3 regions of the Paenibacillus sp. AK002 genome follow, and region 1 is predicted to be linked to each of the others. Evidence: riboswitches for the same ligand, from Rfam matches in the RefSeq annotation. Region 1 holds a riboswitch; each other region holds the start of a gene.
The links. A riboswitch is a leader RNA that binds a small molecule or an ion and turns the genes downstream of it on or off. The one in region 1 is predicted to bind ZMP and ZTP.
Positions count from the first base shown of each region.

Region 2: linked by a shared signal. The riboswitch ahead of M1D70_RS18875 (bifunctional 5,10-methylenetetrahydrofolate dehydrogenase/5,10-methenyltetrahydrofolate cyclohydrolase) and the one ahead of purT (phosphoribosylglycinamide formyltransferase 2) in region 1 are both predicted to bind ZMP and ZTP.
Region 3: linked by a shared signal. The riboswitch ahead of rpiB (ribose 5-phosphate isomerase B) and the one ahead of purT (phosphoribosylglycinamide formyltransferase 2) in region 1 are both predicted to bind ZMP and ZTP.

Region 1 is NZ_CP096377.1:4,121,506-4,131,696, forward strand. Features, by position in the region: gene M1D70_RS18065 (substrate-binding domain-containing protein) at 1-809, opposite strand, end outside; gene M1D70_RS18070 (cache domain-containing sensor histidine kinase) at 802-2,634, opposite strand; gene M1D70_RS18075 (response regulator) at 2,642-4,276, opposite strand; gene M1D70_RS18080 (MATE family efflux transporter) at 4,472-5,830, opposite strand; gene purT (phosphoribosylglycinamide formyltransferase 2) at 6,149-7,309, opposite strand; ZMP/ZTP riboswitch at 7,392-7,472, opposite strand; gene M1D70_RS18090 (LysR family transcriptional regulator) at 7,533-8,408, opposite strand; gene dapA (4-hydroxy-tetrahydrodipicolinate synthase) at 8,520-9,395, shown strand; gene M1D70_RS18100 (ATP-binding protein) at 9,659-10,191, shown strand, end outside.
Region 2 is NZ_CP096377.1:4,284,761-4,294,951, forward strand. Features, by position in the region: gene M1D70_RS18860 (sucrose-specific PTS transporter subunit IIBC) at 1-132, opposite strand, end outside; gene M1D70_RS18865 (glycoside hydrolase family 32 protein) at 129-1,631, opposite strand; gene M1D70_RS18870 (LacI family DNA-binding transcriptional regulator) at 1,812-2,804, opposite strand; gene M1D70_RS18875 (bifunctional 5,10-methylenetetrahydrofolate dehydrogenase/5,10-methenyltetrahydrofolate cyclohydrolase) at 3,100-3,948, opposite strand; ZMP/ZTP riboswitch at 4,015-4,094, opposite strand; gene M1D70_RS18880 (permease) at 4,249-5,259, shown strand; gene M1D70_RS18885 (TIGR03943 family putative permease subunit) at 5,367-6,368, shown strand; gene M1D70_RS18890 (CobW family GTP-binding protein) at 6,340-7,443, shown strand; gene M1D70_RS18895 (YolD-like family protein) at 7,520-7,771, opposite strand; gene M1D70_RS18900 (MarR family winged helix-turn-helix transcriptional regulator) at 8,025-8,483, shown strand; gene M1D70_RS18905 (nitroreductase family protein) at 8,511-9,149, shown strand; gene M1D70_RS18910 (putative quinol monooxygenase) at 9,159-9,455, shown strand; gene M1D70_RS18915 (GTP-binding protein) at 9,550-10,191, opposite strand, start outside.
Region 3 is NZ_CP096377.1:6,477,809-6,487,999, reverse strand. Features, by position in the region: gene spoIIR (stage II sporulation protein R) at 1-502, shown strand, start outside; gene M1D70_RS29330 (L-threonylcarbamoyladenylate synthase) at 1,077-2,255, shown strand; gene M1D70_RS29325 (manganese efflux pump MntP) at 2,325-2,888, shown strand; gene M1D70_RS29320 (low molecular weight protein arginine phosphatase) at 2,944-3,531, shown strand; ZMP/ZTP riboswitch at 3,639-3,720, shown strand; gene rpiB (ribose 5-phosphate isomerase B) at 3,835-4,299, shown strand; gene M1D70_RS29310 (TIGR01440 family protein) at 4,380-4,964, shown strand; gene M1D70_RS29305 (serine hydroxymethyltransferase) at 5,055-6,305, shown strand; gene upp (uracil phosphoribosyltransferase) at 6,642-7,271, shown strand; gene wecB (non-hydrolyzing UDP-N-acetylglucosamine 2-epimerase) at 7,340-8,497, shown strand; gene M1D70_RS29290 (AtpZ/AtpI family protein) at 8,673-8,903, shown strand; gene M1D70_RS29285 (ATP synthase subunit I) at 8,900-9,277, shown strand; gene atpB (F0F1 ATP synthase subunit A) at 9,313-10,074, shown strand; gene atpE (F0F1 ATP synthase subunit C) at 10,181-10,191, shown strand, end outside.

The DNA of each region.
Region 1 (10,191 bases):
TGAAGAAGCTGAAGCTGTTCCAGATCGCTGCCGAAGGTGACAATCTTGATCTCCCCTTCGACCTTCCGCCTTGCGACTTCTTTAGCCGCTCCCAAGGAAGCCTGAATATCGAGTGCCAGAATTCCGTCGACGGCGCCCTGATCCAGCAGCTGTTTGGCGGCCTGCCAGCATGCATCCTCGCGTTTGCCGCAAGCCGCGCCGCCCGCTATTTCAATTCCGCCGATATCTGACCATGCCTGTTTGGCTCCTTCTTCGCGGGCGATCAAGTCGGGGTCCTCCCTGTCGGAACGCAGGATGGCTACTGTACCTCGACCTTCAAGCAAGTCGGCCAGCTGCTCGCCCGCCTTGCGTCCGGCAGCTTCATTATTGATCGCGATCGCGGATAAGATGCCTGTGGTCATTCGTTCATCATTCAATGCAATCACGGGGGTACCCGCTGCAGCTGCCTTATCGCCTAATTCCTGCAGCACTGCCTCCGATGCCGGGTCGATCAAGATCGCGGAGACACCCTTCTCCAACATCTTCAAAGCGGCCTGCAACTGCTCATCCTCATCGTCGCTAGGCTCCAGGAAAACATAATCGAGCGCCAATCCGTATTCCTTGGCGGCCGCCTCGGCGCCTAAACGGATCGCATCCCCCTGCTCTTCGGCGTGTACGGGGGCCACAAGGGCAATATGTTGAAGCTCGGGCTCCTCATCCGGGTCCGTATCGGATGAACACGATGTTAAAAGGATCAGGACTGCGACAAGTGCAGCGAAACAGCCCCTAGGTCCAATCGGTAACCGCAGCGGCCGAAAAGTTTTAATCATGCTCGCGTTCCTCCTCGTCCATATCGTGAATGACCGGAATCCGTATGCGAACGGTAGTGCCCGCCTCCTGCTCGCTCTCGAATTCCAGCCCGTACCGTTTGCCGTAATACAGACGAATTCGGTCATGAACATTTCGAACGGCCACGCCTGAACCGGCCGTATTGATAAATGGAGCCGGGTTATGAGGCGTCTCTTTAGCGTCCAAGATCCCTTCAACCATCTGGGGTGTCATCCCAACCCCGTTATCCGTAACCGTCATTTCCAACAATTCGCCTTTTACGGCTGCCCCTATGCGAATATGCCCCTGATCCACCATATACTCGATGCCGTGCACGATGGCATTCTCGATTAAAGGCTGAAGCACCAGCTTGAGGGTGTAACAGGATAGCGCGGCTTCGTCCGCTTCGATTACAAAATCGAATTTCTGTTTATATCTCATCTGTTGTATGGTCAAATAATGCCGTGCGTGCTCCAGCTCTTCCCGGACGCTTATCGATGTCTTCCCTTTGCTCAAGCTCAAACGAAACAGCTTCGACAAGGAAGTAATCATCGTAATGACCTCCTCCTTCTTGCTCATTCCTGCCATGCGAACAACCGAATTCAGGGTGTTGTACAAAAAATGAGGGTTGATCTGGGCCTGCAAGGCTTCCAGCTCATATTTACGCTTCGATTCCTGCTCCTTCACAATCTGTTTCATGAGCTGCCTGATCTTATTCAGCATCAGGTTGAAACGGCTGGACAGCTGCACTACTTCAAGCGGCCCCTGCAACGGGAGCTCCACGTCGAAATCGCCACGTTCCACGGCTTTCATCGTTCTGCCCATGCGGCGAATGGGCCGGGTGAGCATGGCCGAAAGAATCAGGGATACCGCAATGGCCAGCACCAAGACAATGGCAACCACCCGGACCAAATAACGGTTGACCTCTTCTCTTGTGGTCATGATCTCATCCAAATAGGATACGCCAACGATTTTCCAGCCAATGTTGACGACCGATTTGACCGTATTGAGCCGCTTGACCCCATCCGATTCATCGATGTAGCTCTCCGAGGAGGTCAGCGCACGCTCAACGCTCTCATTCCGAAGCCCCATGTAGATTAATTGCTGCTGCGGATGGTACACGATATTTCCCGCTCCTTCGTCGATGATGTACGCATACCCGCGCTTCCCTAGACTGATGCGGCTGCTCAGCTCGTCGATCTTCTTGAAGTTGATATCCACCAGCAGAATGACGTACATCGGCTCCCCGTCATGAACGACCGTAATGCCTTTGCTCATCGTGACAACCCATTCAAACGTGTGGTCATATAAATTCTGAACATGGGGCAGCGAGAAGCTCAGATGGTCGGAGACTCTCATGGCCGAGTGAAACCAGCTCTGTTCCGTCACCTTGGCGCTGGACTTGACCGGAATGGCCGGATGGTTCCGCAGCAGGTCGCCCTGATCATTAAACAAAGCGATAGAGACGATGTCATCTCGGCTTCGCATGATCGTATCGAGCTGTTTTGTCACCTGCTCATCGTCCCACTGCCCGTCTGCCAGCATATTTTCCTCGATCGCCCGATACAGCTGCGCCATCCCGTCCACGTAATCCTCGAGATTATAGCTAACCTGGTCCACGATTTGCTGGGCATTCAGGAATACGCTTTGCTCTGCCGATCGCGAGAATTTATTGAAGAGCAGTACGGCTACCACGATCACAATGAGCAGAATGAACGCCGAGAAGGACCACATGATGATGGATTGAATGCTGTGCGTTCGGAATCGCTTAACCCATCGTTGTACGAACGGTAGAATCGAGTATCGCTTCGTATACGTGATTTTCACCGATGCCCTACCCCCTCGCTTGTGCCCGATATTCCTTAGGCGAAACGCCGACCTGCTTCTTGAAGCAGAAGCTGAAATAATTCGGATCGGCAAACCCGACGCGCTCCGCAATTTCGAAAGCCTTCAGGTCGGTGGAACGTAAAAGCTCCTTGGCCGTTTCCATCCGCAGCTGCATTAAGTACTGCACATAGGTCATTTTGAGCTCTTTTTTGAATACGCCGCTAAAATAGCCTGTGCTGATATGCAGGTGCATGCACAGCTTCTGCAGCGATATATCCGGGTCGTCGTAATGCTCCCGCGTGTACTCCAGCGCTTTCTCCACGATGTCTTTATAGGCATGCTGCCTGGAGTTGGAGATTTGCTTGCGGATGGCCAAACTGACATCCTGAAGCCAAGCTTTAGCCTCCTGTAGTCCGGAAAACTTGAAGATCTCGGCATGCAGCTGATACCCCGCTCCAAACATCTCCTCAAGCTCGATCCCGGATTCTTTAGCCGTTCGAAGTATGGCCGTTACGACTTCCAGGAGATAGATCTGAACCTCTTGAATCGTGCAGGATGCTCCGATCAGCTCATCGAATATGTGCGTAATCGATTCACTTAATTCCTCCGCGGTTCCGAGCTTAAGATTGCGGATCAGCGCTTGCTCCTGCAATTCGTCCAGACGGATCCCTTCCTGCCTCGGACTCTCCACGTCATCGATGAAGATGACTTTCTCTGCACCGAGAATCAGCCGGTAGTCCAGCGCCAGCAGCGCATCCTGGTAGGAGTGCTTAAGATCGGACAGAGTCCGGACCCTGGAACCCACGCCGATCGTAACCGGCAGCTTCAGATAGTGAAGAATGCTTTTGAGCAAACGGTCCAGTGCCACCTGCAGGTCGCCAAACCACGACTCGTCCTCGCAGCCGTCATTCGTAATCAAGAACACGATGCTATCCTGGTATATGAATGCGCTTCCAAAAGAAAGGGGATCCATCAGCTCTTTCGCAATGTTCAGCATAGCGTGCAGCATCAAGTCCATATCGCCGGAATGCCGCAGGGAGCTTGATGGAGCACTCTCCTTATGCTCAGCCGCCGGATATAAAGCCAACACCGCGGCGAGATAACAGGCGCCGTTCAGCGGAAGGCCGTAATTCCGAGTTTTCTCCTCAATGATGGAGCGGGGCAGTTTTCGGGTTAACAGCGAAACCAGGAACGATTCCCGTAGCAAAGGCAGGCTTGTCCGGTAATGCTCCTTTAATTGGCGCACGTCCTCACGCTCCGCCACCTCCATATCGATTTTGTCCTTGATCTTGCCTAATAACTCCATGAAGCTTTCGGCAGAGAACGGCTTGAGCAAATACTCATCCACGCTGAGCGTAATCGCTTGGCGGGCGTAATCAAATTCGTCATAGCCGGTCAAAATCACGATTTTGCACAGCGGCTGATGCTCCCTTAGCCATGAGGCCAGCTGCAGTCCATCCTGAAAGGGCATACTGATATCGGTAATAACGACATCCGGCTCCAACCGCTCCGCAGCCTCCACGGCCTCTCTTCCGTTCTCCGCCGTCCCCTTGATCTCGAATCCGCAGGCTTCCCATTGGATTTCCTGAACGAGGCCTTCTCTCACATCGGCTTCATCATCCACTAACAGCACTTTATACAATGCGACCCCTCCCGTTTCTGTCCTGTTCGGTTGCAAACTGAATCTATAGTGATCTTACCTCGCCGCACCCAAATTGGGAATCTTCCACATTATGTTTTTTGTAACAAAAAAAGAACGAATGCACGACTCCAGCGAAACAGTGTTTCCCTGTTCCTGGAGTCATGATTCGTTCCGAATTCGATTGTGCAGCATTCCTTACGCCTGAACGGGTACGGAGACGGGTTTTACCGGCGTGCTCAACCTCTTGATGCTCAGATAGTAAGCGATGCCGAGCGGGATGACGGCGCCCAGCCAAGCCAGCGGATTTGCCAGGCTTGCACCGAGGAAGCCGATCTGCGCGGTCAGGAAGATAGCAGCCAGTACCCGCATGATCAGCTCCATGATGCCCGCCACAGTGGGAATTAAGCTCTGACCAAGCCCCTGAAGCGTGAAGCGGTAGATGAAGAGCAGCGACAGAAGCAGATAGGTGCTGCCGTTCGATAAGAAATACAGCCTGCTGAGCGACAGCAATTCCTCTTGGCCTTGACCCACAAAAAGGCTGACGGCGGCAGGACCCGCGAATATAACCAGCAGGCCCACGGCGATGCTGAATGATCCTGAGAGCCAAATACACTGCTTAACCCCCAGCTTGATCCGATCTATGCGATTCGCTCCGAAGTTCTGAGCAGCAAAAGTCGCCATTGTAATCCCGAAGGAACTCATCGGCTGCGTCGCGAGCATATCAATCTTCTGAGCCGCGGTATAAGCCGCAACGGCTGTTGCCCCGAGACCGTTTAGCGTGATCTGAAGAATGATGGCTCCGATTGCAATAATGGAGGCTTGGAAGCCCATCGGAAAACCTACCCACATATGCTGGCGTATAAATTTCCAATCGATGGACCAGTCGGCATTCTTGAATTGAAGGAGCGGGACCTTCTTATGAATGTAGATCAGACAGAGCAGGCAAGAGAACAGCTGCGATATAACCGTGGCAAGTCCGGCTCCGGCTACTCCCATCTTAAATGCAAGAATGAATAAGAGGTCGAGCACGATGTTCAGAATGCTTGCAACGACCAGGAAGAGAAGCGGGGTCCGGCTGTCGCCGAGAGCACGGAGCAGGTTAGCCAGCAAATTGAACAGAACGGCAGCGCCGACGCCCCAGTTAATGACGATCAAATACGAATACGCATCATCCAAAATCTCGGCAGGGGTGTTCATCATGACGAGGACGGGCCTCGTAAATATAACGCTCACGATGGTGAGGAATACCGTGAACACCAGACTGATCCATACGCTCGTTCCCACGCTTTTGCGGACGCCTGCGATATCCTTAGCTCCAAAACGCTGTGCGGTTATGATAGACAAACCAGCCGTCAAGCCTTGGGCAAAGCCGATGACAAAAAACAAAATGCTGCCTGTCGAGCCAACGGCTGCAAGTGCGTTCACGCCAATGGTACGTCCCACGATAAGGGTGTCTGCCATGTTGTAAAATTGTTGAAAAATATTACCGATCAAAAGCGGGATGGTAAACATGATAATCAGCTTGATCGGACTTCCTTGCGTCATGTCTCTCATGTAGATTCTCCTATGCCGTCAATAAACGTTCCTCTAGAGGTTTATTTGAAATATTATGCTCCAAGCAGCGCTTATCGCATCGAATGGAAACATTATAATGGGTGAGGGTCGTTTGTATTCTTGTGTATCTTATCATGAAAGAACATAAATTTCTCCCTATTTATTCCCGAAATCAAAACTAAAAGCAAGTACTCGAGATCAGAAGAGTTTGTACCCGATTTGGATCCTTGATTTTTCTATAACCGAAAAGGCCAACCGGTCATTTCGGTTGGCCTTTTCAACATGATGACATGTGATATCCCTATGGAATTCCGATGTTTATGCCTCTTCGACGGCAAGCTTATCCAATGCCAGCTTCGCGCGTGACCGCGCTTCTTCGACATCGCCGGCGCTTGACAGCGCGACTGCTACTCGTCTTCCGGCCTTGGTTACCGGTTTGCCGAACATGCGAAGCTGCGTATTCGGAACGGCCAGCGCTTGCTCGGCGCCTGTAATCGTGTAGTCTTCCAGCTCTCGGCCGGCTTTCAGCGGGCGGCTGGCTCCCGGCGTGATCAATTCGATCTCTGGTATCGGAAACCCGAGAATGGCACGGACATGAAGCGCAAATTCGGATAGATTTTGCGTGACCAGCGTAACCAGCCCAGTATCATGCGGACGCGGGGATACCTCGCTGAAGTACACCTTATCCTCGGCCAAAAATAATTCAACGCCGAACAAGCCGTATCCGCCAAGCTCGTCGGTAATCTTCCGCGCAATAAATTTAGCCTCCACGATTTGCGCTTCAGACATGTCGTGCGGCTGCCACGATTCGATATAATCTCCGCTTTCCTGAATATGCCCGATCGGCGCACAGAAGCTTGTTCCATTTACGGAGCGGACGGTCAGAAGCGTGATTTCCGACTGGAATGAAATGAATTCCTCAATGATCACTCTTCCGTTCTGCACGCGGCCGCCTTCCATGGCGATGTTCCAGCAGGACTCGATATCCCCTTCAGAACGGCACACGCTCTGACCTTTGCCGGAGGAGCTCATCAGCGGTTTGATCACGCACGGAAAACCCATGTCCAGGACAGCCTGCTTGAATTCCTCATAGGTATCGGCAAATCGATAGTCCGCAGTCGGCAGTCCCAACTCCTCTGATGCCAACCGGCGGATCCCTTCACGGTCCATCGTAAGCTTTGCGGCTCTGGCGGTAGGAATCACCCGATACCCCTCATCCTCCAGCTTCACCAGCTCCGAAGTAGCCAGCGCTTCAATCTCCGGAACGATCAGGTCCGGCTTTTCCAACTCAATAATAGCGCGCAGCTTCTCTCCGTCCAGCATATCGATCACATGGCTGTGATCGGCAACGTGCATGGCAGGAGCATCGGCATAACGATCGACGGCTACGGTTTGGACACCCAATCGTTGTGCTTCAATTACGACTTCTTTCCCTAGTTCTCCGGATCCCAGCAGCAATATTTTTTTCGTTTTGAACATCGTTGTTTTATCCCCTTTTCATAGTTTCAGAGACGATAGAAGCCCAAGAAAATAATAAAGAGGTAAGGGAAATAAACTCCCTTACCTCTGCCCAGGCGTACGGCCGTTGTCATCCATGTGCTCCCTCATGGTTCCCCATGCTACGCCAGTCACACATAAACCTATACATTGTTACATAAATGATACTGAATCTTTTCGTTAAATGCAATATCAGCCTGCGTCTTTAAGATTTAGATTTCAACATTTCGATCATATCCTGAAGCGAGTGTGACAGCCATTTCTTAGGATGAATGACAATCTGGATGTCCAGTCGAATGTCAGGGTGTTGAAAGGGAAGAATCGCCAGCTCTCCCCTCTTGATTTCCTCCTCTGCTACCATTCTCGGCAATAGTGAGATGCCGGTACCGGACATGATATATCTTTTGATCGCCTCGGGGTTGCCCAATTCCAAACCAATACGGACGGGAGCTCCACTGGCGCGCAGCACTTTTTCCAACATGATCCGGTAATTGCAAGTATCCTCGGTCATAATCCATTCGTAATTAGCCAGATGCTCCAGCTCGATGACGGGCAACCTGCGAAGCGGATGATCCGGATGGGCAATCAGATGGAGGGGCTCTTCCCGGATCGAGATCCAATTCAATGAAGTGTCTTCCGGTTTGTTCTCCAGAATAAGCCCGAGATCGTACTCACCCTCTCTTACCTTACTGACGATGCTATCTTCACGATCCGTTTGCAAGCGGATGGCAAGATCTTCATGCTCCTGTCTTAGCCGATGAAGGACGGATGGAAGAAAATATGCGGCAAGCGAATCGATCGTTCCAATCGATAAGACGCCCCCGCCTTGTTTCGTCAGCTTTTCCTTAGACTGGTGGAACAGATCCAGCATTTGGATAGCATACTTGAACAGCTCCTCCCCTGACTTCGTCAGGCGCAGGCCTCTGCCATACCGTTCAAACAGCTTGACGCCGTATTCCTTCTCCAGCTTCTGAATCTGGGTGGTAACGCTGGATTGTGCATAACCCAATTCGTCAGCAGCTTTAGTAAAGCTCTTTCGAACAGCAACCTCCCTGAAGGTTTGCAGATAGATCAGTTCCATCGCTCTCTCCTCATCAATAATATTGATAATAACTATCTATTATTATAGATAACACCGATCCCGATTCCCATGGTAAAGTAAAGCCACAATTCATGAAATGGAGGAAAGATCATGTTGAGTCCGCAAGATTTGAGAGGTATTTATGTTCCGGTGGTCACTCCCTTTTCATATGAATACGCATTGGATGTTCCGTCTTATCATCGTTATTTGGAGAATTTGTTATCCCATGACATTCAAGGATTGATCATCAACGGCACGACCGGAGAGGCGCCGACGGTAACTTGGGAAGAGGTCGTTCAGGTGATGGAGGAAACGCGAAAAGGTCTGGATGGGCGGCAATTGCCGGTCATTATTGGTACGGGTACCAACGATACGTTCTCCAGCATGAAGCGGACGGAATGGGCAGGACATATCGGGGCAGACGCGGTATTGGTGGTCACGCCGTATTACAGCCGCCCTTCGATTGAGGGCATTATACAACATTTCCGCAACGTCGCGGAGGTGGGGATACCGGTTATTTTGTACGAAGTTCCTTCGCGCACCGGAATTTCCTTACCGGTCGATGCCATTCGAAGAATCATGGAGATCCCCGGTGTCATCGGAATGAAGGACAGCACTGCGAGTACAGAGCTTATGAGAAGCTTGTCTCCATACGATACGAAGCCTGTTCTATGCGGAGACGATGTCCGCTTTCATGAGATGCTTTGTCATGGTGCATCGGGGGGCATTTTGGCGTCGGCCAATGTGAATACCGAGGCTTTTATTCGTGTCTATCAATTAGCTGTCCAGGGGGATTATTCTCGTTCCGAAAAGGAGTTTGAAGTGCTGCTTCCCGTTATTCATCAGTTGTTCGCAGAATCCAATCCCGCTCCGCTAAAATGGCTGCTTGCCAAGCAAGGCCTTATCTCATCCGACACCCTGCGCCTGCCGATGGGCCCCATTACGGATGAGCTCAAGCTATCTTTGGATCAAGCATTCAAAGGCTGAGAAACTTTAAATCATGGACGCAACAGGTTTCTCCTCAAGAGTGGCGGAACGCATCGCTTCCTTGCCATTCTTGAATGGATGATTCGATGCTATAGGGGGCTCATGCTTTCAATCAGCAGAGAATGGGATGGGTGATACTGACATTTTACACAAAAAAGAAATTCTGCTTAGATCTATCAATTTAAAGGATTGATGAATGAAATCGCCCCACTTATAATATGGGTACATTCAATTCCTCCCAGAAATTTGAAAGGAGACTTGCAGTGCTGCCCTATTCAACCCCTAATCATGATTTTGCCTTTGAACAATCTGTAATCGGTATGGCTTTGGTATCGCTAGATGGAACGATTCTTAAGGTCAATTCGGCACTATGTGATCTGTTGGGTTACTCGCCGCAGGAGTTAACTGCCGGGGCGCCGCAAGAAGAAAACAGCCTCCGTGGGTTATTGAATCGAGTGATTCAGAACGCTAGGGCTGCCCAGGGCCATCAGCCATTCGTCCCCCCGGTTGAATATGCTTACCGTCATCCGTCTGATCGCGAGTTATACCTTAGTGCACGCTGCAGCGTTGATCACGATCCGGAGCAGGAGCCCAAGGGATACTTGGTACAATTCGAGGATCGAACGCTGCTGAGACAGCTCATGAAACAGCTGGAGCAGAAGGAACAGAAGCTGAACGAGAAGGAAAATTCGTTTCTGCAGCTGCTGGAAGAGCTCCCTCTCTCCGTACTCATAACTAAAAAAGGCATTGTTCACTATGTTAATTCTGCCGGAATCCGACTCGTCAATGCGATGCA
Region 2 (10,191 bases), 160 kb from region 1:
AATCTTCTTCTGATCATGAACCATGATTCTCAGTCTGGTGGCACAATGGGCAAAGGAAGCGATGTTCTCCCTGCCGCCAATGGCTTCCACTACCTGCCTTGCGATTTCCCGATTATCCGCTGCCATGTTCATTCAGCCCCTTCTTTATCTTTTACGGCTTCGGTCAGATCCCATTTCTCGACCTTCAAGCCGGCACTGCCGTTCTGTACGAAAAATCGAATGTTTCGGCTGTTCCACTTCGGAAAAATTCTGCTTGTAAACACCTCTTCGCCATCGTTGATGAACAGCTCGACCGAAGAAATGTCCACGAACAGATGAAATTTGATCGAATTTCTTTCGGTTGGCAGCATACAGGATCGTTCCGCTCCGTAATCACTGACAATCGTTGCACCCGAAGAAGAGCGATCCAGCGTAACCTTCCGTTTGCCGGATTCATATCGAATAACGGTTCGTTCCCCTTCGCCAGCCCGAAATTCAATGCCAACGACGTCCGCCTCGATGGCTTGGAACTCGCATACCATTTCGAATGCGGTTCCTTGAACCCCCTCGTAAGTCTTCACTTCGCTGTGAAGCGTATCCTCTGCCTGAGCGGCATGATCGCGGAGCGCCTGAAGCTCGGGAACCGGCTGTTGAATCAGCCTGCCTTCACGGAACGTAAGCATACGCGGAAGCGTCAAACAATGGGCCCAGCCATGCGAATCGGTGGGATACCCGATATCCGGCAAACCCATCCAGCCCACCATGATGCGCCGGTCTTTCTCATCCAGCATGGTCTGCGGCGCGTAGAAATCAAACCCTCTGTCCAGCTCGCAAAAAGGACCGTGATCAAACTCCAGCGTATCCCTATTGAGCGGCTTGCCTGAAATATAGCCGGATTGGTAAATGTTTCGAAAATGATCGTCCTCCGGAAGCAGCCCTTGCGGGGAAAACAGTAGCACGCCCTGGCCTTCCAATTCAAAATAGTCGGGGCATTCCCACATATAGCCGAAATGCTCAAGACGGGTTTGTATCTCCCCCTTGAATTCCCAAACCAACAGATCCGAGGATTCATAGACGACAGCCGCACCTGTCTGATTAACCCTTTGGGCACCGATGACGAACCGGTACTTGTCTTTGTCTTGCCATACTTTCGGATCCCGGAAGTGTTCGGTATATCCGTCCGGCACATGGTCAATCAGCGGCTTATCGAGCTTCGTGATGGATCCGTCGCGGTCCATCACAGCCATGCATTGATACGATTGCCTGTTCCATTTCTCATCCCGGGCATTCCCGGTATACATTAGGCATAGTTTGCCGTCTTTCACGATACCGCTGCCCGAATAAGCGCCATAAGCATCATGCGGGTGACCGGGTTCAATAGCGATGCCTTGGTTCTGCCAAAACACCAGGTCTTTCGAGGAAGTATGGTACCAGTATTTCAAGCCGTGAAACGTGCCCAGAGGAAACCATTGGTAAAACAAGTGATACTCTCCGTTGTAATAAGAAAATCCATTGGGATCATTCATCAGGCCCATGATGGGCTGTACGTGAAATTTCTGCCTCCATTCGCTTAATCGCACTTTCTTCCTTAAGGAGGAAAGCTCTTCGGGAGAAGCCTGATCCAGGCGTCGGTATTTCAGTTCTCTGTCCATATCTCTTCTCCTTATAAATGGTCTTGCCGAAAAATCAAACAGATCATGCTGCGCGTGCACGCGAATAAATTCAACTGCGGTGGAACCGGTTCCAATCATAGGTAAAAATAATGAACTCAGTTCCAATACCAAGCAAGCACTCGGATTGGAACCGGTTCCGTTATTTGAAGTATAAAATACCTAATTCAGATTGTCAACGCTTTCCCGATGAATCATCTCGCAATTCATGACCGTCAGGAAATCCACTGGCTCGTCGTTGACCAGCTTCATAATATGCTGTGCCGCGAGGTGGCCCGCTTGGAAATATCCATATTTCACCGTTGTTAACCCGGGATGAATCACCTCGGTTACGTCGTAACCGCCAAATCCGGTAACGGAAAGTTCGTCGGGAATAGAGATGCCTTTCATGTGCGCCGCTTTCATCACGCCCAGCGCTATGTTGTCCGTGGCGCAGACCACGGCCGTTGGCAATGTTTGGTTCAACTCAAAAAGGGAGCATGCCGTCTTAACACCATCCGACATCTTGAATCCACTCTCGTAGAGAACCGCTTCCGCCTCATCATACTCGCTTACCGCTTTGAGGAACCCTTCCTTCCGCTTGACTCCGACGGCTACGTCCTTTTCCGTCACCCCGATATAGGCAATTTGACGATGTCCCATCGACAGCACGTACCGGCCCATGTCATAGCCTGCGGCATAATCGTTATAGATCATGCTGTGGACATGGTTATGCTGTTGTCCGAGCAGAATGACCGGAATGCCGATCTCTTGAATCGCGGCAAGATGGGTTTCCGTCACCTGCGTGGCGAACAGAATAATGCCTGATATTTTTTGTCTGGCGAGATCATACAGCGCTTCGATCTCCCTGGATAAATCCTGGCTTGCGTTGATGATCAGAAGCTGATATCCGTGTTTTCTTAATTCTTCGTCCATGCCGGCGACAGTCTGCGATGCGGAGAAGGAGTCCAGACGCGGCATAATGGTGCCGATCATGCTCGTTTTTTTCGCTTTGAGGCTTTGCGCAAAAGAATTCGGGATATAGCCGGTTTCCTGAATAACCTGTTCAATCTTGCGGCGTGTCGCATGACTGACGGATCCTCCGTTCAAGAAACGGGAGACCGTGCTTTTGGCAACTCCGGCTTTGTGGGCAATATCGGCGATCGTGTTCTTCATGCCAAGATCTCCGGAACCGTTAGCAGCGCTGCGTCGAACGGATCATTCTCTGCAGTTCCCTGTTGTCCCGCACAACAGGCCATGATTCGTATAAACATGAATCTCTCCCCTTCGTATTTCGCTTATTCCTAACTATACCATGACGTCCAGGGGTCCGTGAAATGCGGGTTCCAAGCCTATAGGCAGAGGCCTATCTCTTCCACGTCACAGACTTTTGCATGGTCACGCAGCGATTTGAAGGGGATAATTCACGGGCGCACCCTTAATTCACATATAAATGGTCAAGTGCATTCCCCTAGGCTTGGACGGTTCGCTCGGCCGATTCGACGGTATGCTTCAACAATGTCGCTATCGTCACGGGGCCAACGCCCGCCGGTACCGGCGTGATTGCGGATGCCGCCTTGGCGCAGGCTTCGTAATCGCAGTCCCCGATATTTCCTTTATTGTAACCGGCGTCCAACACGACGGCACCCGGCTTGATCCAGTCCCCTTGAATGAAATTAGGCTTGCCTACGGCCGCAACCACAATGTCCGCTTGGGACACAATCTCCCCAAGGTTCTTCGTTCTCGAATGGCAGATCGTAACCGTGGCGTTGCGATTGAGCAGCATCATCGATACCGGCTTGCCCAAAATCGGACTGCGTCCGACCACCACCGCATGCTTCCCTTCGATCGGCAGGCTGTAATAGTCCATAATCGCGATAATCGCCGCCGGCGTACATGAAGGGTAATCGGCGAAACCAAACGCATTTTGCGAGAACCCGAGCGTGGTTACTCCATCCACGTCTTTTTTCATGTCGATGGCATCAAAAGCCTCCCGCTCATCGATATGATGCGGTACCGGGTGCTGAAGCAGAATACCGTGGACGTTCGGATCCTCGTTCAGTGCTTGAATCGCGGCGATCAGCTCCTCCGTCGTTGTCGATGTCTCCAGCACTACTTTCTTGGATATGATGCCAAGCCGCTCGCACGCATTTCCCTTCATCCGCACATAGGTTGCCGAGGCAGGATCATCGCCAACCAGAATCGTTGCCAGACAAGGGGTTACCCCTTGCTGTTTCAATTCCTGTACCTTCACCGCCAGCTTTGCCTTGATATCATCGGATACTTTTTTTCCATCCAAAATTACGGGTTCCTTACTCATGCTAATCCGCTCCTTCGCCATTGTATTAAAAAACATAAAGAGGCAAGGCGACTCGAACGTCTCCTTACCTCTTGCCCAGGCGTACGGCATATGATCCCATGTGCTCCCTCTTGGTAACCCAAGCTACGCCAGTAACACACGGATAACTTTTTTTAATATATCACGACTTTGGACTTCGCGCCACCGGCTATGCGGCCGCCCTTTAATCGTAAAGTTTTTGATTTATTGTCTGAAATCACGTATGTTGCCGATGGTACAAGCATAGAATGTCCTAAGAACAATTCGCTCCAGGAGGCCTTGATGAGATATCCGGCGATCTTCAAAATGCTGCCCTTTATACTGCCGCTTGTATTCGTGATTCCGGTCTTGACGATATGGCTGCAGAGGGACTTAAACCCCATATCCAGCCAAGACCTACAGCAGGTTAAAACCGTCTTTACGGGCATCTTCCTTGAGGCACTTCCTTTTATTCTGCTTGGAGTGCTGCTGTCGTCCCTTCTGCAGCTGTTCGTACAAGAGCAATGGGTGCGGCGTCTCACGCCGAAGAATCCGGTGGTCGGCGTCCTGGGCGCTTCCATGCTCGGCATCCTGTTTCCCATCTGCGAATGCGGGATGATCCCGGTCGTTCGCAGGTTGATGCTGAAAGGTATGCCCGCCTATATCGCCGTCACCTTTATCCTCAGCGGTCCTATTCTGAATCCCATTGTATTCGCATCAACGATCATGGCCTTCCGTTCGCATCCCGAAGTGACGATCGGACGAATGGGACTGGCTTTTGCAGTCGCGGTGACGACGGGTTTGCTCGTCTATGTTTTTTCAAGAAGCAGCCCCCTGAAGCGTTCCTTTCAAGAGTTCGCCGAACAGGGCTCCAGCAAGGGGGAACGTTTGTTGCATGAGCATCCCAAAACCTGGAGAAGCATGTTTGTCCACGCCGGAGACGAGCTGATCGAGATGTGCAAATATTTAGTCCTGGGCGCTTTCCTCACGGCCTGCATCCAATCCTTCATTCCGAGGGAGGAGCTGCTGGCTCTGGGGAACGGTCCTGCCGCCTCCTATCTGTTCATGATGGGCTTTGCCTTCATCCTGTCCCTTTGCTCAACATCGGACGCCTTCGTGGCATCGGCATTCACGCACACCTTTACCGTCGGCCCGCTGGTTTCCTTCCTGGTCCTCGGACCGATGCTGGATTTCAAAAGCCTGCTCATGCTGTCGGCTACCTTCAAGACCAAATTCGTGATCGGCTTAAGCCTGCTGGTGATTACCCTTGTCTTTATCGGCTCTGTAGCCGTCGACGCGCTATTCGGCGGTTAGGCGTAGTAAACAAACTGGAGTGGCAATACACAAAAACGGATGGAATAACGCTACCTTCAGGCTGTTATGCCTTCGGATATCCACTTGAGATTGGAGGTGTTCGGGACGTGAAGCCCAGTTTGAGCCTGCGAAGCCACTATATACTGCGGTCGCTGCTAATCGCAGCTCTTGCCGCCTATATCATGCATCTAAACGCATCAAATTCGCTGGACTATTACTTGGCTCCCCATATGCAGACCCTGCTTCTGCTCTGTCCCGTGCCGCTGTTGTTCATAGCTTTCGGCATGCTGTGGCACGCCCTTGCGGGAGCTTCCGGCGAGGTGTGCGATTGCGAGCACCCCCTGCCCAGCGGACTGATCAAAAACATATCGGTTTACGGGTTATTCACGGTGCCGCTGCTGTTCGGCCTGCTCCTGCCGGACCAAGCCCTCGGCAGCGATATGGCGGCCAAAAAAGGCATGATCTACACCTATCCGAACCCCGATGTTCGCCGTAAAACCGAGGAGCGGAATGCTCCCGCCGTTTCGGGCATGGAGAAGCATGGAACGAATGATGACCAGACGGCAGCGGAGGACATCGCGCTGAACGAGCGTTTTGTTCCCAAAGACATCTACAGCGTGGAGTTCGCGGAGCTGGCCAAGCGCTTATATACCTTACCCGTCATCCGAGTGGAGCCGGACATTTTCTCGGAGACCGTAGGGGCCATGGATATTTACAAACAGCATTTTCAAGGGAAGGCCATCACCGTCCAAGGATTTGTTTTCCGCGATGGACATATGAACGAAGACACCTTCGCCGTCAGCCGCTTCCTCGTAATGTGCTGCACGGCAGACGCCGTCCCGTTCGGGGTCATGGTGCGCGCCGCGAATGCTTCGTCGTTCGCGAATGACGCGTGGGTTCAGATCGATGGCACGATCCAGGTCACCACCGTGGACGGTAAGGAATCGCTGCAGATTCAAGCGGAACGGATTCAGCCGATCGAACAGCCGTCATCCCCTTACATTTTTACGAATCCGGACTCTGTCGCAGAGTTTGATGAACTGTATTCGAATGATATCGAGACCAAGGAGGAGATCAACAATGAACAAGATACCCGTCGTGCTGATTAGCGGTTTTTTGGGGAGCGGCAAAACCACGCTGCTGCTCAGGCTGCTGGCGTATGCCGCCAAACGGCAATGGAGGACCGCCGTCCTGATGAATGAGATGGGCGAACAGGACGTGGATGGCGATATCCTATCCGGTGAAATGCCTGATCTTCCGATCGAGAAGCTGCTTGACGGCTGCATCTGCTGCACCAAACGAGACGAGCTGGGGCAAGCCCTGAAAAGCCTGTTAGATCGGAAGCCTGATCTCGTCTTCATCGAGACGACCGGAGTGGCGAATCCTGAACAGATTCTTGAGGATTTGCAGGATCCGTCACTGGTGGATCGAATATCGATCCGGGGTAAAATCGCCTTGGCCGACTGCAGCAAATTTCTCGAGTACAACAGCTTCTTTGCATCCAGTCGCGAACTGGTCCGCACCCTTCGGGGACAAATCAGCTTCGCGGACCGGATCATCCTGAACAAGGCGGGAGAATGCGAAGAGAAACAGATCAATAAAGTCATTACCTCCATTAGAAAAATAAATACGACGGCAAGCCTGTCCGTAACCGACTACAGCCGTTTGGATGAGCATGAAATGTTTGCGGCCCTTCAGCTAGAGCCAACGGAGAATCATAGTCATTCATCTCATTCTTCGAACCGGCAAAGGAGTCCTGCGGATCGCCTGCAAGGCAGCGCTTCGACCAGCGAAGAAGATCGGAGCAAGCTGGGGCGCCGCGACCATGAAGGAGCTTTCATTCATCATGAGCATCGTCATGGTCACGGAGAGGAGGCCGGGCATGGCAGCCATTCCTATACCGGCCTGGATACCTTGACTCTATCGGCTCCAGCCCCTTTCCCGCTTGAGATCAGCCTCATCGAAACCTTTCTCGCCACACGCGGCTCCGGCCTGCTACGGGCCAAAGGATATATTCAGCTCTCCACGGGTCCCTCCCTGGTTCAGTGGGCAGGTTCACAGCTTGCCATCGAGCCCAGCACGCTGAAGCTGCAGCGCGGCTATCTTACGTTAATCGGCCATCGCCTGGATAAAACGCGCATTGTCCAGGAGTGGGAGGACTTGCTCAGCGGCGTGGTGCAGTGACAGTTGAATGTATGCAGCGATATGAAAAAAGAAAAGGAGATCCCCAGGGATCTCCTTTTTTTCGGTTCGCTTATGATTAGTCCCTGGGATAATTCACTTCCATAATATCCATAAAAGGAACCTTCGTAATGACGCCGTTCTGTTTCATATGCACCTTCCCTGTGCGGGAGTCCATCAGATCGATTTGTCCGCGGACCGCCTCTTCCCATCCCCAGACCGTCAGTACGATGACCGATTCCTCCTGATAAGCTTCCGTTAGCTGATTTCCGAGCTCTTCCAGTACAAACTCATCCCTAGTGGGTCGCTTTGGAACTTTTGCTTTTGCCATAATCGTGTCCTCCTGATTTATGTTGTTCATGCGTCAGCATTACATTCTCAATGAAAACGAATCTTTCATCCATTCTATGAATTGGGAATCTACTACCTATTATACATCAAATGCGATTCAGAATTCTTGGGCTCTCCCAGGATTCAGATTATTTAAGGACCTCTGGAATCGATTCGCTTTTTTATACAAAAGACTTGATTTTCAGAAAATAAACATATATGATTGACCCATCAACCATTGACGAGTCAATGAATTGAAGGAGGTCTTTATCATCTCTACATGCCATACACAAGACCTGCTGTACTTGCTCATGCATCTGAATAAGCACATTGCGACTCGGTTTGAACGATGTGCCGGTGTTAGTCCCAATCGGCTGGAACTCCTCTGCAAACTGACCGGCGGCGAAATTAGCCAGTCGGATCTCCAGAAGGCAGTGTCTATCGATCCGGCTGCGGTGACCCGTCATGTTCAACAGCTGGAAGCGGAAGGATTGCTTCTGCGGACGAGATGCGAGAATGACAACCGGATTACGTTGGTTCAGCTAACTGATGTGGGCAAAAGTAAAGTAGCAGCGTTTAAGGCGGAGAAAGATCGATTTATGGAGGAACTGCAGGCAGACCTCACGGAATCAGAACGACTTGCGCTTGTTCATGCTTTGCAGAAGCTGAACAGCCAGATTCAACGGATGAAACATCCAAGTAAGACCGATTAACTTATAGAGATTAAAGGAGAGAATATCATGTCTGTAACGACCCTAAACAATGATTATAAAGAAATTATTACTTCCCGCCGCTCTGTGCGGGTATACGACCCATCGGTCAAAATCAGCCGTGAAGAGATGACTGAAATTTTGGAAGAAGCGACTTTGGCCCCGTCATCCGTTAATCTTCAGCCTTGGAGATTTCTTGTCGTTGATAGCCCGGAAGGAAAAGCGACGCTTGAAGAGCTTGCACCAGGGAACAAAACACAAGTTTCAACTTCTTCGGCAGTCATTGCGGTATTTGGAGATATGAATGCATTCGACAATGCGAATGAAATTATGGGCACTGCTGTGGAACGCGGTTATCTGCCGCAAGAGATAAAAGATCAGCTGATGGCGAACTATACCGATCTGTTCGGACGTATTCCGGCACAGGCTTTCCGCGAAATGATCCTTATCGATAGCGGCTTGGTTTCCATGCAGCTTATGCTTGCTGCCCGTGCCCGTGGATATGACACGAACCCTATCGGCGGATACGACAAATCCCGAATTGCAGAAGCATTTGGTATGGAGAAGGAACGTTATGTGCCGGTCATGCTCATCTCGGTAGGTAAAGCTGCCAAAGAAGCGCGTTTGACGACTCGTCTCCCTATTGATCGTATTGCAGAGTGGAAGTGAGGCATAGCGATGATTATTATTCATGCAGAAATGAAAGTAAACGGCGAACGCGAGGCAGAATTTCTGAAATCCGTAAAAGAGCTTATTGAAGCATCCCGTGCGGAACAAGGGAATGAATCTTATAAGCTGCTCAAAGATACGGAGCAGGATAACACGTATCTCATGGTTGAACAGTGGAAAGACCAGGAAGCTGTGGGGCTCCACAATGCGAGCAGCCATTTTCAGGCGTTTGTGGCTAAAGCCCCAAATTACCTGACAGCTCCGCTAAACGTGCAAGCCTATGCAGGCCAACTGATCAACAAATAATGAAACAGACTACCATCCGTATGAAGAAGCCAGCTCGTCTAGACGAGTTGGCTTCTTTAATACTATTACCCACACTCCATACAGATTAGCAGCATTACAGCGATAGCTCTTCGATGGCCATCCATGGCAGCGGATTGTGAAACGTTGACCAGTCCAGCTGCATTTCCCGGTCGGTCAACAAACACTCGTCCAGCTCCCGCTCGATTTGTTCCTGTTCCATCCCAATCCCGATCATGACGAGCTCGGTCATCCGATCTCCCCAGACGTTATCCCATTTCGTTCGCACATCCGGCTCACTTCGTAACAGCTCCTGCTGCTCCTGCTCGGTTAAAGCCGCGACCCAGTATCCTGCAGGCCCGAACTGAATCGAAGGCCCGGCCTGGCTTACACTTGCCGCAACATCCTCGCGCACGGCCAGCCAAGCGATCCCTTTCGCACGTACGACTTCTTCCGGCCAATAACTCATGAATGCCGCCAGCCGCTCCGGATGGAACGGTCTTCTTCTCCGATAGACAAAAGAGCTGATGCCGTATTCATCCGTTTCCGGCACATGCTCCTCCTTCTGAAGCTCCTGAATCCAGCCGGGGGACTGACTGGCTTTATCAAAATCGAATAAGCCGGTATTCAGAATTTCCGCAGGTGCCACTTGTCCCTTCACGGTGCGGATGAGTTTGGCGCTTGGCTGAAGTTTTCGCAGTATGCCCTCTACCTTGGCCAATTCGTCCTCGCTTACCAG
Region 3 (10,191 bases), 2.4 Mb from region 1:
AAGAGAGATTCGTGACGCGGTCGTTGAGCAAATGCAGCTTTGGGTCCTGCAGCTGGAGAACCCGCAAAGCCTGGAAGACGCCAAGGCATTAACCCGGCAGCATCTTCCGGAAATCCGTCAGCTGGTGGGTGAAGAGCTGAGAAAAAGAGGAATCACTTACAATTACCATGTAGAACTTGGCGTCGTGCCGTTCCCGACCAAATTGTACGGGGGCACGGTGTATCCGGCGGGCGATTATGATGCGCTGCGGATTACGTTAGGCGAAGGCCAAGGACAAAACTGGTGGTGCGTCCTGTTCCCGCCGCTTTGCTTCATCGACGGCGGCAGCGGGGATGCGGCAGCCCAGCCTGTAGAGACGGGTATCCAAACGGTGTCCGCCGATGCGGGTGACGCTTCTCCGGAGGAAGCGCCGAAGAAGGCAAGCGAAAGCGAGCCGGAGGTCCGTTTCTTCCTGTGGGATATGTTTCTGGGCCTCTGGAATTGGGTGGCAAGCTTGTTCTAGGATGATCCCGCGTATGGATTTCCAATACGGACAGGGTATGATAAACTTGGATGAAGAAGTACGTGTTCAAAAAAGGTTATTTTCAGCACCGAAGCTAATGCTTCCGATGTGCGTTTTTTCAAAACGCTTCAGTTGGATGAAGCTAGGGACGTCAGGAGTGGAGCGTACGTTTTGGGTACGTGAGCACCTAAGATGTTTCCGGAGGAAACATAACTTCGAAAGCATCTGCTTAGGCCCGGCTGAATTCAAGATTCGATGCCGAGCTGGTTCCTGATTCGCTTCGTGTTAGATATAGGATTTATAAGTTATCAACGGAGTTGATGAAATTCTATATCGCAAGAAAACCTACCTATGCATCGCGGTCGCTCATCCTTGAAGTGGCTTCGATGAGGGGTTTTCTTATCAAAAGCGGAATTTTTGAACAACCTCTAGAAGAGTGCTTTCTCTTTGGCGCGACCGGTTTCCATGGGAACCGGCACGGGACTGAAGAACGAGAAGCGCTTTTTCTTTTGGAGTATAGGCAAAACGCGTTTGGATGTTTATATATTTCATATACAGAAAGCTTGGGATAGGTATGGAACAGAACGGGAATGACAAGGAACGCAATTTGCAGCGGGAACAAGGCTCCCGGAATGCTGCATCGAAACCAACCAAACTGTGGCATGTCTCGAGCTCCCTCTCCAAGGAGGGCCTCGGGTCGGAGAAGGAAGCGAAGCAGGCGCTGCACGAAGCAGGCCAGGTGCTTGCACAGGGCGGTACGGTGGCTTTTCCGACGGAAACGGTGTACGGACTTGGTGCTGACGCCGGCAATACGGAGGCGGTCGAGCGCATCTTCGCCGCCAAAGGTCGGCCGTCGGACAATCCATTGATCGTGCACATCTCGGAGCTGGCTCAGCTTGACGGCTTGGTCCAGCAGGTGAACGAGACGGAACGGGCGCTGATGGCGTCGTTCTGGCCCGGACCGCTGTCGCTGGTGCTGCCCGTGAAACCGGGCGCCGTATCGCCTCGCGTGACGGCCGGACTCGATACGGTTGCCGTGCGGATGCCGGATCACCGCGTGGCGCTGGCTCTGATCAGCGCCGCCGGTTGTCCGCTTGCCGCACCGAGCGCGAATCGCTCCGGCCGGCCAAGCCCGACGCTGGCCAGCCATGTGCTGGAGGATCTGGCGGGGGCGATCGACGGCGTGCTCGACGGCGGCCCGGCCGGGGTGGGCGTCGAGTCGACGGTGGTGCAGGTCGGCGATGACGGTGCCGTCACGGTGCTCCGCCCGGGCGGCGTCACGGCCGAGCAGCTTGCCGCGGTGGCGGCAAGCGTGCGTCAGGACCCGGCGCTGCAGCGCGCCGCCGGGGAGGCGGAGAGCCCGGCGCCGCGCTCGCCGGGCATGAAGTACACGCACTACGCACCGAAGGGTGCGATGTGCGTGGTGCAGGGCCCGCGTGCCGATACGGTGTCGGCACGCATCGCGGCCGAGCTCGAGGCGGCGGCCCGGCGCGGTGAGGTGACCGGCGTGCTGTCGTTCGACGAGCACATCGGTCACTACGCTGCGGACGTTGCCGTCTCGCTCGGCAGCCTGGCCGTGCCGGAGGAAGCGGCCCGCCGGCTGTACGCCGGCCTGCGCCGCTTCGATGAAGAAGGCGCGACCTTCATCCTGGCCGAAGCGTGCCCGGACCAGGGGCTTGGCGCAGCCGTCATGAACCGGCTGCTGAAGGCCGCGGGACATCACATCATCCACGTCCATGAAGATGCCGATTGAACGGTTTTAGCATGATTTCCCCCTTGTCCGCATATGGTGTACAAGACCATGGGACTTGGGGGAATGGGGATGTTGGAGGCGTCTGTCCAATCGGGACAGCTTGCGGCGATTCTGCTGATGGCGGTTGCACTCGGGCTAGACGCATTTTCGCTTGGTATCGGAGTCGGAATGAGAGGCGGCATGCGTTTAGGCCATATGCTGGGCATCAGCTTCATGATCGCGTTGTTTCACATGCTTATGCCGCTGGCCGGCTTGTTTGCCGGCCGCTATGTAGGCATGCTGCTGGGGCACGTCACAGGGTTTGCGGCAGGCGGGCTGCTCCTCCTGCTGGGCGGGCATATGCTGTATAATGCTTGGCGGGGCGGGGAAGGTCAGCGCATTCATCCTACCGCGTTCTTGGGCATGCTGTTGTTTTCGCTAAGCGTCAGCATCGACTCCTTCTCGGTAGGCGTTTCGCTCGGGATGTTCGTGGATGATGTGCTGCTGATCGTGATCTCCTTCGGCGTCGTGGGCGGTTTGCTGTCCATTCTCGGCCTGCTGCTCGGCCGTCAGGTGAGCAACAAGCTGGGAGAGTACGGCGAAATGCTGGGCGGACTGATTTTGATCATCTTTGGCGTGATGTTTATCTTTTGACGCAATATTTGTTACAATAATCCCAAAACAACCTACAACGGGGAGGTACGGGACCGTGAAAAATATATTGTTTGTCTGCACGGGGAATACCTGCCGCAGTCCGATGGCGGAAGGAATGCTGCGCAAGCTCGCCAAACAGCGGGGCATTCCGCTGGAAACGCAATCCGCCGGCGTCTCGGCCGTAGACGGCATGCCGGTATCCCGTCATGCGGAATCGATACTGCGGGACCAGGATATTCAAGATCGCTTGGTATCTAAGCCGCTGACCGCGAATCTGGTGGAATGGGCAGACCTGATTCTGACGCTGACCCAGTCGCATAAGCAGTATGCGATTCGGCAGTTCCCGCATGCCGCCGACAAGATGCACACGCTGAAGGAATTTGTGGAGGATGACCGGCGGGTGCTGGATGATCTGCGGGAGCAGGACAGCCTGTACGCAACGCTCGAGCTGGCCAGATCGCTGGGCCGCGATGTCAGCGACCGCGACCGGGAGCGTCTGATCGAGCTGCGCCAGCGAATTCCGAGCTTCGATATCTCCGATCCCTTCGGCGGCTCGCGGGAGGAATACGAGGCGACGGCGGCGGAGATTCGGACGGCGCTCTTCCGTCTGTTGGACAAGCTGGAAGCGGATCAGCATAAATAGGATCGGCTTCGACGGAAGCGAAGAGTAAATCTGGATCCAGGCTCAATCTGGCTAAAAAAGCCGCTTGCCTTTCGCAGGGTATTGCTTTAAGATGAAGGTGAAAAACATGAATCCGATGTAACTGGCGACGAAGTGGATGAAACCACGATGGAGCATCGGAATATACGGCCGGTCGCCTGGGCAAAGAGCATTTGGAGCACAATACGTGCGCCGACTGCTCTTTTTTCGTCTTTTGCGTGGAGTTTGGGTTATAATGAAACAAGCTAAAACGCAAAAGCGAACATTCGAGGGGGTTTTTCATAGATGAAAATTGCATTGGGTACCGATCATGCCGGCATTCGTCTGAAAGAGGAGATCGTGGAGGTCATTCGGGGTCTTGGACACGAGGTGGAGGATCTTGGCTGCGGCTGTTCCGATTCCGTGGATTATCCCGATTACGCGCTTCCGGTGTGCGAGAAGGTGGTCTCGGGTGAAGCGGATCGGGGCATTCTGATCTGCGGAACGGGAATCGGCATGAGCATTGCCGCCAACAAGGTGCCGGGCATCCGCTGCGCGCTGACGCATGATGTGTTTTCGGCCAAAGCCACGCGTGAGCATAATGACAGCAACGTGATTGCGCTGGGCGAGCGCGTCGTCGGTCCCGGGCTTGCTGCCGAGATCGTCAGCGCATGGCTGACAACGGATTTCAGCCAGGGCGAACGCCATGTCGGCCGCGTGAACAAGATCAAGGCCATCGAGGAGCGTTACCTGAAGAGCGAATCGCGATAGGTCAACGCGTAAAGCTGCTGCGGTTATTGCGTATGGAATGAAGCATCTTCTGTGAAAAAAATCATCGGGAGGACTGTGACATGACGGATATCTCCAAGGTTTCCTTGAGCGAACAGACGGCGCGGATCGTCCGCGAACTGGCCGAAGCTTCAGCCTTAGGACCGGGCAAGGTGCTGGTCATCGGAGCCAGCACCAGTGAAGTGGTCGGACGCCGGATCGGCACAGGCGGCGCTCTTGAAACGGCGCAGCAGCTTCTTCAGGGCATTGCCGAGGTTCAAGCGGAATTCGGCTTCGCTGTAGCCTATCAATGCTGTGAGCATTTGAACCGGGCGCTTGTCATGGAGCGGGGACTGCTCGAAGAGCTGCGCCTGACGGAAGTGGCGGCTGTACCGATTCCAGGGGCGGGAGGCTCCATGGCCTCGGCGGCGTATCGGAGTATGAAGGAGCCCTGCCTTGCGGAATCCATTGAGGCCCATGCGGGTGTCGATATCGGCGAGACGCTGATCGGCATGCATTTGCGGAGAGTGGCGGTTCCGTTCAGGCCGAGCGAGCGTTATATCGGCGATGCGCGCGTAACGGCGGCTTACACCCGGCCGAAGCTGATCGGCGGAGAACGCGCCGTGTACAGACTCGAGCAGCGGGATGATTTCACGCTGTGCGATTGATTCGAATGAGAGCCCGCTTTAGTCATTAGGTAAACTTGTAGTCTTGACTTGGCAAGAGAAAATAACGATTGATTATGGGAGGATATGAACATGATGGAACATTTGCGGAAGAATGACCCGGCTGTATTGGAAGCGATGGATTTGGAACTGAAGCGTCAACGCAGCAACATTGAGCTGATTGCCTCCGAGAACATCGTCAGCGAAGCGGTTATGGAAGCCATGGGGACGGTGCTGACGAATAAATATGCGGAAGGCTACCCTGGCAAGCGTTATTACGGCGGCTGTGAGCGTGTGGATATCGTGGAGGATATCGCCCGTGACCGCGCGAAGGAATTGTTCGGTGCCGAGCATGCCAACGTTCAGCCGCACTCCGGCGCCCAAGCGAACATGGCGGTGTATTTGGCTGCGCTCAAGCCTGGAGATACCGTGCTCGGCATGAACCTGGCCCACGGCGGCCATTTGACTCACGGAAGCCCGGTTAACGCGTCAGGCCTTCTGTACAATTTCGTTGCGTACGGCGTGCAGGAAGATACGTTCCTTATCGATTACGACGAAGTCCGCAAAGCGGCTTTCAAACACCGTCCTCGTCTGATCGTGGCGGGTGCAAGTGCATATCCTCGCATCATTGATTTCGAGAAGCTTGCTGCCATCGCGAACGACGTAGGCGCATTGTTCATGGTCGATATGGCTCATATTGCCGGTCTCGTTGCCGCGGGTCTTCACCCGAATCCGGTTCCGCATGCCCATTTCGTAACCACCACGACGCACAAGACCCTTCGCGGCCCTCGCGGCGGCATGATTCTGTGCAAGAATGCATGGGCGCAGGCGATCGACAAAGCGGTATTCCCAGGCTCCCAGGGCGGACCGCTCATGCATGTCATTGCTTCCAAAGCCGTGGCACTTGGCGAAGCATTGGATCCATCCTTCAAGACGTATGCAGAGAACGTCGTGAAGAACGCGAAAGTGCTGGCTGACACCCTGATCGAGGAAGGACTGAACATCGTTTCCGGCGGAACCGATAACCATCTGATGCTGGTCGATACCCGCAATCTGGACATCACCGGCAAAGACGCAGAGAAGGTGCTGGATTCCATTGGAATTACCGTCAACAAGAACGCCATCCCGTTTGATCCGACGAGCCCGTTCGTCACGAGCGGTATCCGTATCGGTACGCCGGCGGTAACCTCCCGCGGCATGGATGAGCAGGCGATGGTGAAAATCGCGAAGATTATTGCCATGACCCTGAAGCAGCCTAAAGACGAGGCGACGCTGGAAAAAGCGGGCCGTTTGGTGGCTGAGCTTACGGATCAGTATCCTCTTTATGCCGAAATGAAATATTAATCACAGTTTCGTCAGCATAAGAGGCCTATGATAAGAGGACCCCACCTGAAGGTGGGGTCCTCTTTTAGGAGCTGTCACATTCTGGCCAGATTGCTAATGCTCGCATGCTCCCGGTCGGGTCGCTTCGCGGTGAGGATCAATATAGGCGAAAATGGAAAACCTAGGTGCAGGGCTGACGAAGATCCGGTTATAAGGTCAAAACTCACGGAAATAAACATGACTCGTGCAGGTGTCAATTGACTAGAGGGAATGATATAATAGACAGGATTTATGGAGCTCACAAGTATTTACGCCCATATTGAAATAACATTTGCATTCAAACCGGAGGGACCAGACATGGGAAAATTGGTGATTTGTGATCACCCGTTGATTCAACACAAACTTACATTTATACGCGATATGCGGACTAACACAAAAGACTTTCGCGAATTGGTAGACGAAGTCGCGACTTTGATGGCTTATGAAATTACGCGGGAGGTTCCTCTTGAATCGATATCTGTTCAAACGCCGGTAGCCGAAACCCAAGGGAAAGTCATTTCCGGCCGGATGCTCGGCCTCGTGCCGATCCTGCGTGCGGGTCTTGGCATGCTGGACGGCGTGGTCAAGCTGCTTCCCGCTGCCAAGGTAGGGCATGTCGGATTGTTCCGCGACCCCGAAACGCTTCAGCCCGTGGAGTATTATACGAAGCTTCCAACCGACGTGACGGAGCGGGAATTGATCGTCATCGATCCGATGCTGGCAACGGGCGGATCGGCCATCGCTGCGATCGACGTGCTGAAGAAGCGCGGCTGCACCCAGATCAAGATGATGAATCTCGTGGCTGCGCCGGAAGGCGTAAAGGCCGTGCATGACGTCCATCCGGACGTGGATATTTACGTTGCTGCTCTGGATGAAGGGCTCAACGACCACGGCTACATCGTACCGGGCCTGGGTGATGCAGGAGATCGGCTGTACGGCACGAAATAAGAGCCGAGCCAGTCATTCGTACGACTTGAATTGAAAAAACAAGCATGCAAAGAGGGGTAATTTCAAACATGTCAAAAGTGAAAGTGATGACGATATTTGGGGTCCGCCCCGAAGCGATCAAGATGGCGCCGCTTATTCTGGAACTTCAGCGCCATCCGGAGCATATCGAATCGGTGGTTTGTGTAACTGCGCAGCATCGGCAAATGCTGGATCAGGTGCTTGACGTGTTCAAGATTGTTCCGGACTATGACTTGGACGTGATGAAAGACCGTCAAACGCTGAACGAGATCACCGTACGCGTTCTGGAGGGGCTTGAGCCTGTCCTGCGCGAGGCCAAGCCGGATATCGTGCTGGTGCACGGCGACACGCTGACAACGTTCCTGGCCAGCTATGCGGCCTTCCTACAGCAAATTCAGGTCGGCCATGTAGAGGCGGGTCTTCGCACATGGAACAAGCTGAATCCTTATCCTGAAGAAATGAACCGTCAGTTGACCGGCGTGCTGGCCGATCTGCACTTTGCGCCGACGGACTGGTCTGCCCAGAATCTCCGCAAGGAGAACAAGCCGGAATCCCGTATTTACGTGACGGGCAACACCGCCACGGACGTGTTCCAGTATACGGTGCGGGAAGGATATACCCATCCGGTTCTGGATTGGGCACAGGGCAAGCGCCTGATCCTGATGACGGCGCACCGCCGCGAATCCCAAGGGGAGCCGCACCGTCAGATTTTTGAAGCGGTGAAGCGCATTGCCGACGAGTTCGAGGATATCGCCATCGTCTACCCTGTGCATCCGAGCCCTGCCGTCAAAGAGCCGGCTCACCGCATTTTGGGGAACCACCCGCGCATCAAGCTGATTGAACCGCTGGATGTCGTGGATATGAACAATATTTACACCCGTACGCATTTCATCATTACGGATTCGGGCGGCATGCAAGAGGAGGCTCCTTCCTTCGGCGTGCCGACGCTGGTGCTTCGGGACACGACGGAACGTCCGGAGGGCATTGAGGCCGGAACCCTGGAGCTGGTAGGCACCCAGGAAGAGAATGTGTACGAACGCATTAAGGCTCTGCTGACCGATCAGGAGCTTTATGACAAGATGAGCAAAGCCGCTAATCCTTACGGAGATGGACAGGCTTCCCAGCGAATTGTCAATGCGATTTTGCACCATTTTGGCATCCGGAAAGAGCGTCCTGAGGAATTTCACAGAATGTTCACAAAGGCATAGTTTACCGTATTCTGATTGGCAAGGGGACAGCATACAGTTGAACTGTACGGTTACCGCGGCGTTTTGCGCAATTTAGACTGCTCAAAACGCCGATTTTACACGGGAAATCCATCAAATCGATTCATTGACAAACTCTTGCTATATTCAGTAAAATGAGTTGGGATTAGAGGTTCATATGAAAAATCCGAAAAGTCAAGATAACCCTTGGTTGATAGCGCTATACATTAGCGGGGCGGGCGGTTTGCTTGCCGCTTACATTCTCATCGGTTTTTTTACCGGGCGATGGCTCATGAATCAATTGGACGGGCCCAGAGTGTGGCTTGCCATTGGTACGCTTTCGGGGCTCTTTGTAGGGATTTTGAATATCGCTCTTCTCATTAAAAAGTTTTTGGGGGCGCAGGCGTGAATGATTTGACTTCCATTGTGAACGCTGTATTTAGAGTATCGCTACTCTTATTGTCTGCCTTGTTTCTCGGATGGGCTCTCTATCCGGAATTCCGCCCGATTATTATGGGGTTGATCATGGGCATGGCGGCGGGCTTGTTTAATGTACGCTTCCTCTCCATGAAAGTGCAGCAGCTGGCGCAATTGGCTGTCGATCCGGAACCGAAAAAGTACAACTTCGGCTTCATTACGAGATTGTGCATCGGGCTTCTGATTGTGATCTTCGCCGTAAAACTCGAACAGGTATCCCTCGGCGGTGCAATCGCCGGTCTGTTCATACCCCAATTGTTGACCATTCCTGTCAGCATTGTGTTCAGTTTGAGAAACAATCATTGATCAGCGCTAACTTGGAAAGGGGTGAAAACAATTATATGCATGATTCACCGATTATCAAACTTGGCGGATTGAATATTGACCTATCGGCGGTCATAATGCTTCTTGTCACCTGTGTGGTGGTGTTCGTATTATGCCGGCTGGCGGTACGTAATCTATCTGTCGAAAACCCTTCCAAACTGCAAAACTTCATGGAATGGGTAGTGGAATTTGTGCAAGGCGTCGTAGCGAGTGCGATGGATCTGAAGAAAGGGAAAGCTTACATATCGTTGGGGCTTACTCTGATCCTGTTCATCTTTGTAGCCAACTTGCTAGGCTTGCCGTTCTCAATTATCACCGACTTGCCGGAGAACTTCACAGTCTTTGGTCAGCCAATCCTGGCTACACTCGGACTTGAACATGGCCACTATGCTCACGTATTGTGGTGGAAGTCGCCAACAGCGGACATTTCCGTTACGGCCGGTCTTGCGATCGTTGTATTCGTGCTCATGAACTACCTGGGCCTGAAGCTGAATCGCAAGCATTACCTGAAGCATTACATCGAACCGTTCCCGATCTTCCTGCCGCTCAATATCATTGAGAACCTGGCAAAACCTATCGCTCTGGCAATCCGGCTTTACGCCAACATTTTTGCCGGCGAGGTACTGATCACGGTGATTCTGAAAACCGGCTTCTGGGGCATTCCGTTCATGGCCGCATGGCAAGGTTTCAGTATCTTCATTGGTGCATTGCAGGCGTTTATCTTTACGATTTTGACAATGGTATACATCTCGCAAACGACGATTCACGAAGAGCATTGATCAACTCGGACGAATCCGCCGTAACAGCGGTGTTTTTCGAAAGAGATATTTTCTATAGTTTCACCAAATTTCAATTTTGAAACAATTTTAAGGAGGATATTTAACAATGGAATTTTT